DNA from 2 places in the Paraburkholderia sp. MM5496-R1 genome. Region 2 is predicted to be linked to the other one. Evidence: predicted binding sites of a transcription regulator. Region 2 holds the regulator's gene; the other holds the start of a gene.
The links. Region 2 encodes FNR, which switches genes on or off when oxygen is low (the NO sensors DNR and NnrR bind a similar motif). Its sites were predicted from a motif close to TTGATNNNNATCAA; they were not measured.

Region 1 (8,563 bases), 140 kb from region 2:
GCAGCCTGTGCCGCCGCAAGGGCGCGCTGATGACGCCGCTCTTTCCCGCCAGTCAGTTGAAGATTCTGAGTGGCGAGGATTCGCTGACGCTATACCAGTTCAACACGAAGGTCGCGAAACACTACTTCTGCAAGCATTGCGGCATCTATCCTTTTCATCAGACGCGCAAGGATCCGCAGCAATGGCGCGTCAATATTGGCTGCCTCGACGGGGTCGATCCTTACGCGCTCGAAGCCGGCGTGGCCGATGGCGCGAGTCTTTCCGTGCTGGAGGACGCATGAAACGCCTGTTTGCCATCGCTGTGTTCGTCGCGGGCGGCTTCGCGGCCGAACTCGCGCATCCGTTGCAGTGTTCATTGATCCAGTCGAGCGGCGCGCAACTCAAACGCCGCAGCAGATAATCCGTCGATGGAAACCTCCGACCACGTACTGATCGTCGATGACGATCGCGGTATCCGTGAACTGCTCGCGGGATACCTCGAGAAAAACGGCGTGCGTGTCTCGCTCGCGGCCAATGGCCGCCAGATGCGCGCCGCGCTCGAGAACGGCGCGCCCGACCTGATCGTGCTCGACCTGATGCTGCCCGGCGAAGACGGCCTCCTGCTGTGCCGTGAGTTGCGCGCGGGCAAGTTCCGCACGGTGCCGATCCTGATGCTGACGGCGCGCAGCGAGGAAGCGGACCGGATCGTCGGCCTCGAAATGGGCGCCGACGATTACCTGACCAAACCGTTCGCCGCACGCGAGTTGCTCGCGCGAATCCGTTCGGTGCTGCGCCGCGCGCGCATGCTGCCGCCCGGCATGGAGGTGACGGAGTCGGCGCCGATGCTGTGCTTCGGCGACTGGCGGCTCGACACGACCGCGCGCCATCTGCTCGACGCGGACGGAACCGAGGTGGCGTTGAGCGGCGCGGAGTACCGTCTGTTGCGTGTGTTTCTCGATCATCCGCAGCGCGTGCTCACGCGCGATCAGTTGCTGAACCTCACCCAGGGACGCCAGGCCGATCCGTTCGACCGCTCGATCGATCTGATGGTGAGCCGCCTGCGTCAACGCCTGCGGGACGGCGCGCGCGAGCCGCGCTACATCAAGACGCTGCGCAGCGAGGGCTATGTGTTTTCAGCGGCCGTGACCGCGATCGGAGATCCGCAATGAGCGCATCTCCATCACCGTCGTTGCTGCGCTGGCCGCATTGGCCGCGCACGCTGTTCGCGCGGCTCGCGGTGATTTTGTTCGTCGGGCTCGCGCTTGCGCAGGCGCTGTCGTTCTGGCTCACGATGACCGAGCGCGACCAGACGATGACCAACATCATGATGGGCTACATCGAGCGCGAGGTGGCGAGCTCGGTCGCGCTGCTCGATCATCTGCCGCCCGACGAGCGCGCCCAGTGGCTGCCGCGGCTCGCGCGGCGCAGCTATGAGTTCGTGCTCGGCCCGGGCGTGCCAGGCACCCCGGTCGACGCGAGCCTGTCGGCGCGCGTCGCGCAGTCGATCGGCGATGGCATCGGCACGCGTTATCCGTTGACCGTCAACGCAGTGCCGGGCGATCGCGAGCGTCTGCAGGTGCACCTGAAACTGAGCGACGGCACGCCGCTCACCATCGACCTGCGGCCAATGCCCGGCGCCCCGTTGTCGCGCTGGCTGCCGCTCGTGCTGACGCTGCAGCTGCTCGTGCTCGCGGCCTGCTGCTGGCTGGCGGTACGGCTCGCGACGCGCCCGCTCAATCAGCTCGCAGTCGCGGCCGACACGCTCGGCCCCGACCTGAAGGCCGCGCGTCTGCGCGAAGCCGGTCCGTCCGAAGTGGCGCGCGCCGCGCGCGCGTTCAACGCGATGCAGGACCGGATCGCCACGTACATGACCGAGCGCATGCAGATTCTCGCGGCGATTTCGCATGATTTGCAGACGCCGATCACGCGCATGCGTCTGCGTGTCGACACGATGGACAACGACAGCGAGGCCGCAAAGCTGCGCCAGGATCTGCAGGAAATGGAGGCGCTGGTCAAGGAAGGGGTCACCTATGCGCGCACGATGCATGGCACGACCGAGGTGCCGCGCCGCATCGATCCCGATGCACTGTTCGACAGCCTGGTGTGCGATTACGTCGACGCGGGTCAGCAAGTGTCACTGCAGGGCCACTTCGGCCAGTCGCTGACGATGCGTCCGCAGGCGTTGAAGCGAATCGTTGGCAATCTGGTCGATAACGCGCTGAGGTACGGCGGCGCCGCGCAAATCGATATCGGGGCGTTGCACGATGGCGAGGCTACCGTGTCGGTGCTCGATCGCGGTCCCGGCATTCCGGTCGAGTCGCTGGAGACGGTGTTCGAGCCGTTCGTGCGGCTCGAAGGGTCGCGCAATCGTCAAACGGGCGGCACGGGGCTGGGGCTCGCGATCGCGCGGCAACTCGCGCTCGCGATGGATGCGACGCTCACGCTGCACAACCGCGTCGGCGGCGGTCTCGAAGCGCGGCTGACGTTGAGGAAGTTGCGCGAGTCATAGTTGGACCTCTTGCGGCGCGGACACGCAGACGATTCCGTCAGAAAAATTCACAAAGCCCGCCATTATGAAATCGTCATTGGGTTTGGACTCTTAATGACCCCCGCGCGCCATTTCGAGCCGTGGTTCTGGTGCTTCTCAGTAGTTCTGAACGATCACCGGTTCAGCTCGCTTCAGCGATTCCCCATCATTTGAGAAAACCGCGGCGGTGATGCGGCAGGTCGCATCATTGTTAAATCATCGATATTCAAAGCGACTTATCGATGCGAGCGATTCAGATGCGTGGTGAATGGTTAATTCGCAAATTCAACCAGATTCGGCAACGCAGCATCGATGGATTCGATCGCATAGCGAGCCACAGTCCGTTACCTTGTCTTCGATAAATTGACAAACGCCAATGGACAGACCATTCTTTTCGTGTGGTGGTTGCAGAGTAGCGCGGCTGATCAACAGCAAGATTGGCCGAGAGACACGTTTCGTTCGAATCTGATTAAAGATCCTTGTTAAAAAGGTAACTAAAAGGAATCCGAATGGCGTCCACTCCACAAAAGATGTCAAAAATGCAACTCACCGGGATGGTGGTGGGCGGCATGGTCGGAGCCGGGATCTTTTCCCTGCCGCGCACTTTTGCCAACGCCACCGGTCCGGTGGGCGCCGTGATTGCCTGGCTGATTGCGGGCACGGGCATGTATATGCTGGCCCGTGTATTTCAGGCGCTGGCGGAACGAAAACCCGAACTGGACGCCGGCGTGTTTGCGTATGCGAAAGCGGGCTTTGGCGACTATCCGGGCTTTCTCTCCGCATTTGGCTATTGGATCGGTAGCTGTATCGGCAACGTTTCTTACTGGGTGCTGATCAAGTCGACACTCGGCGCGTTTTTTCCCGTGTTCGGCGACGGCAATACGGTCGTTGCGATCGTCGTTGCATCGATCGGCATCTGGCTATTTCATTTCATGATCCTGCAGGGCGTGCAGCAGGCGGCCTTCATCAACAGTATCGTCACGATCGCCAAGATCATTCCGATTCTGGTGTTCATCGTGATCCTGATCTTCGGCTTCCGGTTGGACCTGTTCCAGGCCAACCTCTACGGCGGAGGACTCGAAGGCAATATCCTCGAGCAGGTGCGGGCCACGATGCTGGTCACGGTGTTCGTGTTCATCGGTATCGAAGGGGCGAGCGTTTATTCCCGTTATGCGAAGAAGCGCTCCGATGTCGGCCAGTCGACGATTCTCGGCTTCGTCGTCGTGACCTCGCTGATGGTGCTCGTGACGATGCTGCCTTACGCAGTGCTTCAGCGCGCCGACATCGCGGCCATGCGGCAGCCGTCGATGGCGGCGGTGCTCGAAGCGGTGGTCGGTCATTGGGGCGCGGTTTTCGTCAGCATAGGTTTGCTGATTTCGGTACTGGGCGCTTATCTCGCCTGGTCGCTGATCTGCGCCGAAGTGTTGTTCACGGCGGCAAAGACCGAAGACATGCCCGCCGTATTCGCGAGGGAAAACGCCAACAAGGTACCTGCCAATGCATTGTGGCTGACCAACATCGTGGTGCAGCTGCTCGTCATCAGCACCTACTTCTCGCGCGATGCGTTCGCGCTGATGCTGAATCTGACGAGCGCGATGTCGTTGATTCCGTACCTCTTCGTCGCGGCGTTCGGCTGCATGAACGCGAATCGCGGCGACGGTTACGACGTGCGCGCCGACGAGCGCCGGCGTGACTTCATCATGGCCGCAATCGCCTCGATCTATACGGTCTTCATGATCTGGGCGGGTGGCCTGAAATTCATTCTGCTTTCCGCCGTGCTGTATGCGCCAGGAACGGCGCTTTATATCTGGGCTCGGCGCGAGCAGAACAAGAATGTCTTCATCGTTTCCGACTGGATCATTTTTATCGTTGCGATCATTGGCGCGATCATCGGCATCTATGGCCTCGTAACCGGAAGGATCGCGATTTAGCTTTAATGAAATCCGATTGAACAGAGCGGGCCAACATTGGCATTCAGGAGATCATCATGGCGAACACGGACGCGAAAGCGGGTGAATTGGGTGTCTACTCTGAAGTCGGGCAGCTGCGCAAAGTGATGGTCTGCGCACCGGGGCTCGCGCATCAGCGTCTTACCCCGAGCAATTGCGATGAACTGCTGTTCGACGACGTACTGTGGGTCGAGAACGCGAAGCGCGACCACTTCGACTTCGTCACGAAGCTGCGCGACCGCGGCGTCGAAGTGGTGGAGATGCACAATCTGCTCGCCGAAACGGTCGCGGTGCCCGAAGGCAAGAAGTGGATTCTCGACAACCAGGTGGTGCCGAATCAGGTCGGCCTCGGCTTTATCGATGAATTGAGAAGCTATCTGGAAGGGCTCGACAATCGCAAGCTGGCCGAAACGCTGATTGGCGGGCTATCCACTCACGACTTCCCGGAAGCGCATGGCGGCAAGGCGCTGGAGGTCGCGAAAGAAGCGGCGGGCGGCACCGAATATCTGCTGCCGCCGCTGCCGAACACGCTGTACACGCGCGACACGACGTGCTGGATCTATGGCGGCGTCACGCTGAATGCGCTGTACTGGCCGGCCCGCCACGAGGAGACGATCCTGACTACGGCGATCTACAAGTTCCACCCCGATTTCGCGGGCAAGGTCAACGTGTGGTGGGGCGACCCGACTCAGGACCACGGTCTCGCCACGCTGGAAGGCGGCGATGTGATGCCGATCGGCAAGGGCGTCGTGCTGATCGGCATGAGCGAGCGCACCTCGCGGCAGGCCATCAGTCAACTGGCTGCAATGCTGTTCAAGAAGGGCGCGGCCGAGCGCGTGATCGTCGCGGCGATGCCGAAGATTCGCGCGGCAATGCACCTCGATACCGTGTTCACGTTCGCCGATCGCGATTGCGTACTGGTCGCCCCGGACTTCATGGCGAAGACGCGCACCTATTCGTATCGGCCGAGCAGCCATCCGAGCGGCGTCGAGTTGCACGCCGAAAACAAGCCGTTCACCGACGTCGTCGCCGAGGCGCTCGGGCTGAAGCATCTGCGCGTGGTCGAGGCGGGCGGCAGCGACTATCAACGCGAGCGCACGCAGTGGGATAGCGGTGCGAACCTCGTGTGCGCGGCCCCGGGCGTCGTCTATGCATACGACCGCAACACGTACACGAACACGCTGTTGCGCAAGCAGGGCATCGAGGTGATTACGATCGTCGGTGCGGAGCTGGGCCGTGGACGTGGCGGCGGTCACTGCATGACCTGCCCGATCATCCGCGATGCGGTCGACTATTGATCAGTCAAGCGAATCAATCTGGCCGGTGACTGGCAAAGTGTCGCCCGCTCGCTGAAGTGGCGAGCGGGCGACAGCGCCGCGCGCGCGTCCGCCGCCGCCAGGAACGGCGCGATCCGTCCAGACGATCGACGCGACGAATCGAATCGCCCCGCTAATCGCCGGGTTGACGCACGCGGTAGTGGTGGGCAGGTCCGGCTTGAAGTCGAACTTCCTTTTACTATACTTTTTAACGACTTCGCGCCTGAATTATCGAATTTGATATCTCGCGATTTGCAAGGATTACATTCGATAGACCAGCGATCGCTGCAATGAAGTTCGAGTTAATGAATCTGCGAGTAGCTGGACGATCACTTTTCACGTCAATCGCGTGAATGCTCGGAGCTTTCATCCACCGCACGGAGGTTCGAATATGAATAATCGCTTTGTTGCGCAACTCGTCGCCTTGTCGTTTGCCGGTATGTCCGCGCTCGCGATTGCGGCTGGGCCCATGAAGGACCAGGGCGGCGGCCAGATGGCCGGTACGGGCCGTCAGCAGGTGATGCCGACGATTCCGCACCGTGACTGGCATAAAGGTCAACGTGTGCCGGCCGAATACCGTAACTACAACTTCATGATGGACGACTGGCGCGGACATGGCCTCAATGCGCCGCCGCGCGGGCACAAATGGCTGGGTGTCAATGGCGACTATGTGCTCGTAACGACGAACAACTGGACCATTTCAGACATTGTCGCCGGAACGCAGTAATGCTTCCTCGTGGTGCCCGGGCTATCCGGCGACCAGTTTTAGCGCCGGAACCTGGGCCATTCATCGACACGACATGATTTCGTCATTTTCGCGTCGATTTAATGCTGCGTGTCGTATAGCCGGTCGGGAACGAACAATGCAGTCACGCCGCTCAAAAAGAACACCGCGCCGACCACGAGAAAGCCAAGTCCGATCGAGAACTGCGTCGCGATAAAACCGATGACGATCGGCGCCGCCCCCGAACAGAAGCGCCCGAGATTATACGAGCCGCCCACCGCGGTGCCGCGCACCGACGTCGCAAAACTCTCCGACATGAATGTGCCGATCGTGCCGAGTGGCACGCCGTACAGAAAGCCGAAGACAAGCATCAGCGTGGAAATGTTGTCGTGGGTGTGCCAGAAAATGATCACGGGCAGAAAGACCGCCGCACCGATACAGCCGAGCACGTACACGCCGCGCCGGCTCCAGCGGTCACCGAGCCAGCCCGCGAAGATCTTGCCGATGAAGGCGACCACGTATGTGCCGATCATATAGCCGGTCAGCGAGCTGAACTTGATGTGCAATTCCTTCTCGAGATACGTCGGCAGCCAGTTGTTCAGGCCGTAAAAGCCGGACAGCACGAAGGTCGACGCGAAGGTCCACAGGATGAACATCGTGCGCGCCTGGCGGTCGCGGAAAATCTGCGCGTAGCGATTGTCGACGAGCCGCGTTTTGCTCGCACGGTCGGCAGCCCGGCTCGCGAGCCATGCCGCCGGTTCGGGCACCGCGAACTTGATCACGAATGCGAGCAGCACCGGCACGGCAGACACGTAGTACAGCGTGCGCCAGCCGTACTGCGGTAGGATCCAGTTGCTGAGTGCGATCACGACGATATAGCCGGCCGAAATGCCGGTTTGCAGCATGCCGAGTACCAGCGAGCGCCGTTCGGTCGGCACATATTCGGCTACGAGCGTGGTGACCAGCACCATGCAGCCAATGCCGAGCGAACTGATAAAGCGCACCGCCGCGAATTCGACGAAGCTGTGCGTGAACCCGAGCATCCCCGCGCCGAGCGAGAACAGCGCGAGCGCCCATGCGATGACCCGCACGCGGCCGAGACGATCGCTCGCCCAGCCGCCGACAATGCCGCCGATCGCCATGCCGAGCAAGGTCAGACTGCCGAGCGCGCCCGCTTCGACATTGGTCAGCCCGAAGTCGTCCTTGATGCGCGACAGGGTGAGGCCGTACATCATCACGTCGGCGCCATCGGCGATCAGCGCGAGGTAGGCGAGCACGAAGACCAGCACCCAGCGGCCTTGCGAGACGGCGGAATGGGTCACCGCTCGATAGTTTTGCAGGTCGGATGGTGTTTTCATGAACGGGCGGCGCAAGCGGGGGATGCCGTATTCTGCTTGAGCAGAGCGGGGACGAGGAAGGCGCCGATCAGGAGGCCTATGCTTTCATGACGGCTGGTGTACCAGCCTTCCTTGTGGGTCAGGTTCATCGTACCGATGCACACGCCATCATAGGCGATCGGAATGTTGAGGATCGAGCCGAGACCGATACCCGTCATCACCGCATGATCGTCGAAGGCCTCGCGAATGCCTTGCGACGTGGCGGCACGAAACGGCTTCAGATCCTGAAGTATCTGTCGCGCCCACTCGGTGCCTTGCTTCTTCTTGCGGCCGCCCAGTGGATAGATGTCCGGCAGGTTCGTGTAGACCCGTTCGACCTCGTGACGCCGCGCATCGTAGGACATGATCGTGAACAGGCTTAGGCCTATCGCCTTTGCCGCCACCGCGTGAACCGCGCGGAACAGCTCGAGCGGTTGGTTCTTCAGGCGCATCGCCAGCGCGAGACGCTCGAGGTCTGCGATATCCAGCATCTGCGTATCGTACGGTGCGGGTTCGGTCAGGTTGCCTTGCATCATTTGCATCGCGTTTGCATCGGAAAGTGTGAAAAGTCGCAGTGCGTTTAGCCGTGCATGCGGGTGGAGTTCAACTGGGCTCGCGCGTCGCGAGCCGGTTCGAGTTCGCTCGCCTCGATATCTTCGAGCGAGCGGTTGCGCGTTTCGATGCCGAAGAAG
Region 2 (8,563 bases):
GCGAGCGGCGCGACGCCTGGCGCGATGCCGTACCCCGCCTGCCACCACGCATACCAGGCGGCGCAAGCGCGGTTGGCCTCGCCGAACCAGTCCGCCTCGCGCTGCGCGACGAAAGCGATCGACTTGCTCCAGTCGGCGAAGCACCGCTCGGCGTACTCGTGTGCCGCGCCCTGTGCGGTCTGATACGCCGCCGCGTAGTCGAGCCAGCCTTCGGGCGGTCCGGACGCCGTCGAGGTCCACGGTGAAGCGGGGCGCCCGGGCGGCGCATCGGATTCGGAAATCATGATCGCTGCCCTCCAGAGCACAGCATAGGATTGCCAGGCGCGGTTGCAAACCGTCGAGCGTGCCCGTCACTGTACTGAGCGCGCGGCGGCCCGCGCTTGATCTGCATCAACAGCCGCGGCCGCCGGGCCCTTAGACTCCATTTGACGACGGGCTCGAGCCTGCTTGCGCCCGTTTCCCCACGTTTCTGTCACGGAGCTTTGGCGATGAGCTACAAAAGCATTCTCGTTCACCTCGATACGAGCGTTCGTGCACATCCGCGCCTCGAAATCGCATTGCAGCTCGCACACCGCTTTCATGCGACGCTGACCGGCCTGTTTTCGACGTACGTGCCACCGCGGCACGCGTTCTTCGTGATGGCCGGCACCGCCGACTACTACGCGGAGCACGAGCGTCTGCGGCACGAGCGTGCCAGCGCGCTCGAGCGGCTGTTTCGTGCGGAACTCGCGCGCGCGAACGTCGACGGTCATTGGATCGCCGCGAACGGCTACGCGAACGACGTCGTGCCGCCCTATGCGCGTCTCGCCGATCTGATCGTGCTCGGGCAGACCGATCCGACCGATCCCGAGGCGTTCGTCGCCGAACAGTTCGTCGAGCACGTCGTGCTGTCGGCCGGGCGGCCGGTGCTGCTGGTGCCGTCGGGCGGCACCTTCGCGGCGCCCGGCCGCCACGTGCTGATCGCGTGGGACGGCAGCCGCGAAGCCACCCGCGCGATCCACGACGCGCTGCCGTTCCTCGCGCACGCGTCCAAAGTGACGCTGCTGACGGTTCATTCATCGGGCGATCGTCCGCCGCGCGACACGGTTCCGGGCGACGACATCGCACTCACCGTCGCACGTCACGGCGTCAAGATCGACGTGCGCGAACTGAGCGTCGCGGACGGCACGCCGGTCGGCGACGCGCTGCTGTCGCAGGCGGCCGACCTCGGCTGCGACATGATCGTGATGGGCGCCTACGCGCATTCGCGTCTGCACGAAGTCGTACTGGGCGGCGCGACGCGCACGATGCTCGAGTCGATGACCGTGCCGGTGCTGTTGTCGCACTGAAGTGACCGCTTAAGGAGTCCGCCATGTTTCACCGCCTACTCGTCGCGCTCGATGGCAGCGACACCGCCTCCCGTGCGTTCGACGCCGCGCTGACCCTTGCCGCCGAATCGGGCGCCGAGCTGCAGCCGCTGTACGTGATCGACGTGCCCGTCATCGCCTACGACGCGCCCGGCTTCGACCCTTGCGTGATCCAGGACGCCTTCATCGAGGAAGGCAAGCGGATCGCGGCCGATGCCCAGAGCCGGATGACCGCGCGCGGGATCAAGGGCACGGCCCGCACCGTCGAAGCCGCGATCACCGGCGAAGACGTCGCGCATCGCATCGTCGAGGCGGCGCTCGAATGGCACGCCGACGCGATCGTGATGGGCACGCACGGCCGCCGTGGTGTTCAACGACTGATGCTCGGCAGCGTCGCCGAGCGCGTGCTGCGCAGCGCCAGCTGCCCGGTGCTGATGGTTCCCGCGCACGCGAACGGCGCGACGCGCGATCGGTCAGTCCCGGCCTGCGCCGAAAACGAACTCACCTGAGCTGAGCCGCGAAAACCAGGCTGCTGCGCGGCCGCTCCCACGCGATCGCGCCACGGCTGCGCGACGCGGCGCTTCAGGGCCGCGCGTGCCCGGGTTCGTCATGCCGCACGATCAGCACCGGCTTGTCGGTCGCACGCACGAGCGACTCCGCGACGCTGCCGAGCAGAAAGCGCTGCACGCCGTGGCGGCCGTGCGTGCCCATCACGATCAGATCGGCTTCGATTTCGTCGGCGACGCGCGCGAGCACCGCGGACACGCTTTCGGCGTACGCGTCGATCACCCGCACGCCGCCGGGCACCTGCGCCTCGCGCATCAGCTCGCGCGGCGCATCGAGCGCGCGGCTGGCGAATTCTTGCGCCGCGGCCGCCGGTTCCGGCTCGAAAGCCACATCGGCATTGTCCGACCACTTGCCGTGCCCTACCACGCAGCAGGCTTCGAGTGTGGCGCCCGTCAGCTTCGCGAGCTTCAGCGCCTCGGCAAAGGCGCGCTGCGCGCTGGGACTGTCGTCGAGCGCAACCAGAATTCGTGCATACATGTTGGACTCCCTGTGAAAGCGCTGGCATGAACCGAAGCGGTGCCGTCGCGTGTCCGCGCCGACAGTGTGAAGCGCGCGCCGCCGCGCGGCTTGACGCAGGTCAATGGGTCTTTATCGGCTTGTTCCGTGATTACTTAATCAACTGCATGCCTGCGACCTTCGAAGCCGTCACGTCGAAAGTAGCCGTGTACTCGCACTCGGCTACATACCCCATCGCCAGCCATGCACTAGGAATATTCCTACAACATTACCCGAACTCCTAGCGCCGCTTAAATCCCCGCCGATATATTTCTGAGATGAGGTCGCCAATACTGGTCGGTATGGACACCGCTCCGCCAGCCACCTTATCGAGAGTCTTCCTCGTCGACGATGCGACCGAGGTCCGGCGCCGGCTTGCTTGCCTGATCGCGCTGATTCCCGGCATCGAAATCGCCGGCGAGTCCGCCGGCGTCGAGCACACGTTCGACGACATCGTCGCGAGTCGCGCCGATGTCGCGGTGCTGGACCCGTGCTTCTCGGGCAAGACCAATCTGCTGCTGCTCGCGGCGCTGTCGCGGGTGCGGCCGTCCATCGTCAGCATCGTGTTGACCAATCATTGCACGACGGCGTTTCGCCGAGCGTGCGAAGCGGCGGGCGCCGACTTCTGCTTCGACAAGACCTCGGAGTTCGAACTCGCCTGCCGTGCCATCGAAGCGATTGCCTATGCGCGTCGTGCGCATCCGGCCTGACCGCCAGGAGCAGATCATGCAAGTTGCCGCAGTCTGTGAACCCCGCCACGACGCGCCCCGCAGTTCGCACGTCGTACCGATCCACGTCGTGCCACGCACCGCGGCCACACGCTACGCCGTGCCGCGCTGCTCCACCTGCGCGATGCGCGCGATCTGCATGCCGCCCGAGCTGACATCCGACGAACTGAGCCGACTCGACACGTTGATCTGCTCGACGCGCTCGATCAAACGCGGTGATGCGCTGTATCGCGCGGGCGACGCGTTTCAAAGCATCTACGCGATCCGTGCCGGATCGTTCAAGACCGTGGTCATGCATCGCGACGGCCGCGAGCACGTGACTGGCTTCCAGATCGCCGGCGACTCGCTCGGCTTCGACGGCATCGGCGAGGGCAAGCAGAATTGCGATGCGATCGCGCTCGAAGACAGCGTCGTGTGCATCATTCCGTTCGCGCAGCTCGAGGCGATCTGTCGCGAGATGAAGCCGATGCAGCATCACATCTACCAGATGATGAGCAGCGAGATCGTGCGCGAATCGAGCCAGATGATGCTGCTCGGCACGATGAGCGCCGAACAGCGCGTCGCGACGTTTCTGCTGAATCTGTCGAAGCGCTTCAAGGCGCGCGGCTTTTCCGCGGCGGAGTTTCATTTGCGCATGACCCGCGAGGAAATCGGCTGCTTTCTGGGCATGAAGCTCGAAACGGTGAGCCGGATGTTCTCGAAGTTCCAGCGCGAGCGCCTCGTCAAGGCGAACGGCAAAACGATCCGCATCGAAGACGCGGAAGGACTGGCTCGGGTTTGAACGCCGACGCGTCGCTCGCCTCACGTTCGTTCGCGGGACGTGCGGGGTGGAACAAGCGCTCCCGAACTGATATAACTCGGTGCGTTGCGGTGCGCGACCTTGCGTGACCACCCGGAGGAGCGATAGGTCTGTCGAGCGGCGAGTCTTCCTGCTTCACCAGTGCGGCGTCCGTGTCGGACGTGCCCGTCGAGGATCGCTATTTCATGTTGATCGATGCGGTTCAGGACTATGCGATCTTCATGCTCGACGTGTCCGGCCGCGTGACCAGTTGGAATCCCGGCGCACAGCGCATCAAGGGCTACACGCCCGAAGAAATCATCGGCCAGCATTTCTCGAAGTTCTATACCCCGGAAGACATCGCGGCCGGCAAGCCCGCCCGCGAACTGGAAATCGCCGCAGCCGTAGGCCGCACCGAGGACGAGGGCTGGCGCGTACGTCGCGACGGCTCGCGTTTCTGGGCCAACGTGGTCGTTTCCGCCGTGCACGACGCGTCGGGCGCGCTGCTCGGCTTCGCCAAGATCACGCGCGACCTGACCGAACGTATGCGCCTCGCGGAACTCGAACGCGCGGATCAGGTATCCACCCACGTGCAGATCGCCCGCGAAAACGAGCAGAAACGTATGGCGCGCGAACTGCACGACGATCTCGGCCAACGGCTGACCGCGCTGAAAATGAGCGTCGCGCTGCTCGAAGCGAAGCTGAAAAGCCAGGCCGACACCGAGCCGCTGGCCGCGCAGACGCATGAACTGCAAAAGCAGATCGACTGGATGGCCGCTTCGCTGCGGCGTATCGCCGCCGATCTGCGGCCCCCGCTGCTCGACGACCTCGGGCTCGCCGCCGCGCTCGACTGGCTGGCCGAAGACTTCACGAAACGCTACGACGTGCGCTCGAGCGTGCATCTCGAACCGGCCGAGCCGGTGTGCGGCGAATTCGCGGCGACGGCGCTGTTTCGCATCGTTCAGGAGGCGTTGACGAACGTCGCGCGGCACGCCAAGGCCAGCCGCGTACGCATCGACATGACCTGCGCGGACCCCATCGTATCGCTCGATATCGAGGATGACGGCGTGGGTGTCGCGCTGGATCGGTCGCAGGGAACAGATTCATTCGGTTTGCTCGGCATTCGCGAACGCGTGCGGCAGTTGCGCGGCAACGTGTCGTTCACCAGCTCGCCGGGCCATGGCTTCAGGATCTCGATCCAGATACCGGCCGACGCGCTCGCGTAATGCTCACGCGCTGCCGCGCCCCGCTGTCGCGGGTTACTCTGCTGGCGCATCCTCGGTGCTTGGCTCGCGCATGAGCAGCACCGGACAGGTCGAGAAACGCAGCACCCGCTCCGCCACGCTGCCGATCACGAGGCGCCGCACGCCGCGTCGCCCATGCGTGCCCAGCACAAGCAGATCGGCGTGGATCTGCTCGCCGTGGCGCAGCACGATCGCGGCGACGTCGTCGGACAGGCTCTCCGACTCGATCATTTCAGGGCGGCAAGGCACATCGGCGGCGGCGCAGGCCTGTTCGGCCTCCTCCAGCACCAATTGGCCGTCCTGGCGCAAGGCTTCGACGAGCGTGAGCGGGTCGTAATAGCCGGCATAGGAAAAGAGCGGCGTCTTGTCGACCACATAAACTGGATGCACGACGCCCTTCGTCAACGCGGCGAGATTCACCGCTTCTTTCAGCGCGCGTTTCGAGAAAGTACTGCCGTCTAGCGCGACGAGGATATGTTGGTACATGCCGATTCTCCACTGAGGTTGGATTTGTCAACGCGCGTGGCGCGCCCCTGCTACAGATAAAAGGGCCCGCCCGGACTGCCCAGATACGGCTCCCGCCACTCGCCGTGCGGCACGTCGTCCGCCCGCAACGACGACGCGCCGCGCGGACACACGAGCACGGGACACGCCGCGTCGCGCAGCGTGCGCGACGTCACGTGCCCCGGCAAAGGGTGCGGCGCGCCGCGCATGCCGTGCGAACCCATCACGATCAGGTCCGCGTGCCAGCGTTGCGCTTCGTCGAGAATCGCGCTCGACGCATCGCCGCAATCATCGTCGAACTCGAGCAACGCGGTTTCGGCCGCGCGCCGGCTTTGTTCGAGCATCGCCGCGCCGCGCCGCAAGACATCGATTCGATGCTGCGACACGACTTCGAACGGCAGCCATTCGCACCACGCGAAGCGGTCGTCGGCCGCGTAGACGACCTTGATGCGCGCGTCGGGCGGCGCTACCGCGAGCGCGGTGCGCAGCGCGTCGAGCGCGGTGTCGCTGCCATCGATCGCGACCAGCACGCGGCTCACCGCCGAGGCATCGCTCGCGTCGGTCGACCTCGCCGGCATGTACAGCACCGGACGCCCGATCGACGCGACCAGTTCCTCGGGATCGATACGGCTGTCCCAGCGATGTTCACGCGGATGCGCGGCCACCGCGACCAGATCCGCGTCCCATTGCGTCGCCGTGTGGGCGAGCGCTTCGGCCGCGCCCTGATGCAGCGCGGTGAGATCGACGATCTCGGCGTCGGTCGCCGCGACGACGCCGTGCAACGCGATCACCGCGTCGCGCAGCGCGGCCTGCGCGCCGTGCAGCATCGCGCGATGCGCCTCGCACCAGTCCGGATAGCTGAGCATCAGCGTCGGATAAAGCGCGGCAGGATTGCAAACGATATCGACGAGACGAAAGCGCGCATCCGCCGCGACCAACTGCCGGGCGACGCGCGTGCCGAGCGGCAGTCCGCTGCCGCCCGCGGACGCGATCATCACGCGGTGGAAGGTGTTGCGCCCGGCAGCAGTGTTCATCGGCTCTCCTCGGATCGTCGCACCGCGAGGCGGCGCGTCAACCGCGTCGCTTCACACCTCGGCCCGTGACGGGGACGCCAACGGTTCGCGCTTACATGATGAACGCCGACGCGGCGCGCGGCTTGATCTGTATCAAGCGCCAACGGCTCGCTAGCGGATCACGGGCGGACCGCGAGCACGGCCGCGCCGGTCAGGTTGCCGTTGCGCAGATCGTCGAGCGCGCGGTTCGCGTCGCGCAACGCGTAAGTCGTGGTCTCGATCGCGAGCTGCGTCTCGGCGGCGCTGCGCATGAACTGAAGCCCATCGTCGCGGGTCAGATTCGCGACCGACACCACGCGCCGCTCGCCCCACAGAAACGCGTACGGGAACGACGGAATGTCGCTCATATGAATGCCGCCGCACACCACCACGCCACCTTTCGCGACCGCCTGCAACGCCAGCGGCACCAGTGCGCCGACCGGCGCGAACAGCAGCGCGGCGTCGAGTTCGCCGGGCGGTGCCTCGTCGCTGCCGCCGGCCCATGCCGCGCCGAGGCGCAGCGCGAGTTGCTGGGCCGCGTGGTCGCCGGGACGCGTGAACGCATAGACGGTGCGCTGCTGGTGACGCGCCACCTGCGCGACGAGATGCGCGGCCGCGCCGAAACCGTAGATGCCGATCCGTTCGGCGTCGCCCGCCATGCTCAACGTGCGATAGCCGATCAGACCCGCGCACAGCAGCGGCGCGGCCTCGACATCGCTGTAGTGCGGCGGCAGATGAAAGCAGTAGCGGCTGTCGGCGACCGTGCGCTCGGCGTAGCCGCCGTCGATCGTGTAGCCGGTGAAGCCAGCGTCGTCGCAGAGATTTTCGCGGGCGGACAGACAGTAGCGGCAGTGGCCGCAGGTGCGCCCGACCCACGGCACGCCGACCCGCTCGCCCACCGTGAAACCGCTGACGCCCGCGCCCAATTCGGCCACCACGCCGACGATTTCGTGGCCGGGAATCACCGGCCGCTTTGGATGCTCGAGCTCGCGGTCGACCAGATGCAGGTCCGTGCGGCACACGCCGCACGCATGAACGTCGATCAGGATCTCCCCGGCACCGGGCCGCGGATCAGGCACTTCCCGCTCGGTCAGCGTCGCCGAGCTGCCGTCGAACACCATCGCTCGCATCGGGTTCTCCTTCAGATGCTTCGGTAGCGACAAGCTGCCGTCATGGCAGACAGCGAGGCGCGCGCCGTTCTCAGCAGCGTAGGCGCGCCATTGTGTCGCGCGATCGGCCCGCGCCGCAGACCGTTTGATCGAAGTCAATAAGGGGCGTTTCGCCGCCCGTACACTGATCTTATTCCTGATACCGGAGTACGTGCCGTGATTGCGCGAATCCGAAACTGTCTGCTCGTGTGCTCGGCGTGCGCTTAGCCAATAAGGACTCGATGCGCACGCAGCGGGCCGGCTGCCGACGCGCGATGGCGTCGGCAATGCGAATCAGTTGTATACATTGCGGAGACATGTCATGCGTTTGACTGTTCATCTCGACACGTTCGATCGTGTCAACCCGATGGCCTTCGCCATTCTCTGGCTCGACAAGGACACGCGGCAATGGTCGCGCGAAGGTCATTTCGGGCTCGAGTTGCCCGAATGGGGCGCGTTGCATATGGATTGCGGCAATACGCTCGTGTGCGCGCCGCATAGCTCCGCGCCGGTCTGCGTGCTCGAGGGACTCGATCTGAATCAGCTCGACGGGCCGTTCGAAGGCGAGGTCGGCCGTGTGCAGTGGTGCGCCGAGCTCGGCCGCATCCTCGCGAGCGGCCACTGGCGCGTGCAATGCATCGACGTCGAACGGACGGCACCGGAAAACGGCGTATTCGCAACCGGCGAAGACGCCTGAATCG

Region 1: a site for FNR is predicted at 2,870-2,883, ahead of OKW38_RS04915 (basic amino acid/polyamine antiporter). Genes of this name have one in related genera too.

What each region holds. Positions count from the first base shown of each region.
Region 1 is NZ_JBNDLT010000001.1:985,855-994,417, forward strand. It holds gene OKW38_RS04895 (GFA family protein) at 1-281, shown strand, start outside; gene OKW38_RS04900 (hypothetical protein) at 278-400, shown strand; gene OKW38_RS04905 (response regulator) at 408-1,148, shown strand; gene OKW38_RS04910 (ATP-binding protein) at 1,145-2,488, shown strand; gene OKW38_RS04915 (basic amino acid/polyamine antiporter) at 3,016-4,437, shown strand; gene OKW38_RS04920 (arginine deiminase) at 4,563-5,753, shown strand; gene OKW38_RS04925 (RcnB family protein) at 6,163-6,498, shown strand; gene OKW38_RS04930 (MFS transporter) at 6,597-7,853, opposite strand; gene OKW38_RS04935 (GAF domain-containing protein) at 7,850-8,413, opposite strand; gene OKW38_RS04940 (MFS transporter) at 8,452-8,563, opposite strand, start outside.
Region 2 is NZ_JBNDLT010000001.1:845,923-854,485, forward strand. It holds gene OKW38_RS04270 (polyketide synthase) at 1-284, opposite strand, end outside; gene OKW38_RS04275 (universal stress protein) at 489-1,328, shown strand; gene OKW38_RS04280 (universal stress protein) at 1,352-1,855, shown strand; gene OKW38_RS04285 (universal stress protein) at 1,929-2,390, opposite strand; gene OKW38_RS04290 (response regulator transcription factor) at 2,711-3,118, shown strand; gene fnr (fumarate/nitrate reduction transcriptional regulator Fnr) at 3,135-3,917, shown strand; gene OKW38_RS04300 (PAS domain-containing sensor histidine kinase) at 4,040-5,140, shown strand; partial or broken gene OKW38_RS04305 (hypothetical protein) at 5,074-5,214, shown strand; gene OKW38_RS04310 (universal stress protein) at 5,174-5,644, opposite strand; gene OKW38_RS04315 (universal stress protein) at 5,695-6,696, opposite strand; gene OKW38_RS04320 (zinc-dependent alcohol dehydrogenase family protein) at 6,855-7,844, opposite strand; gene OKW38_RS04325 (DUF3564 domain-containing protein) at 8,185-8,559, shown strand.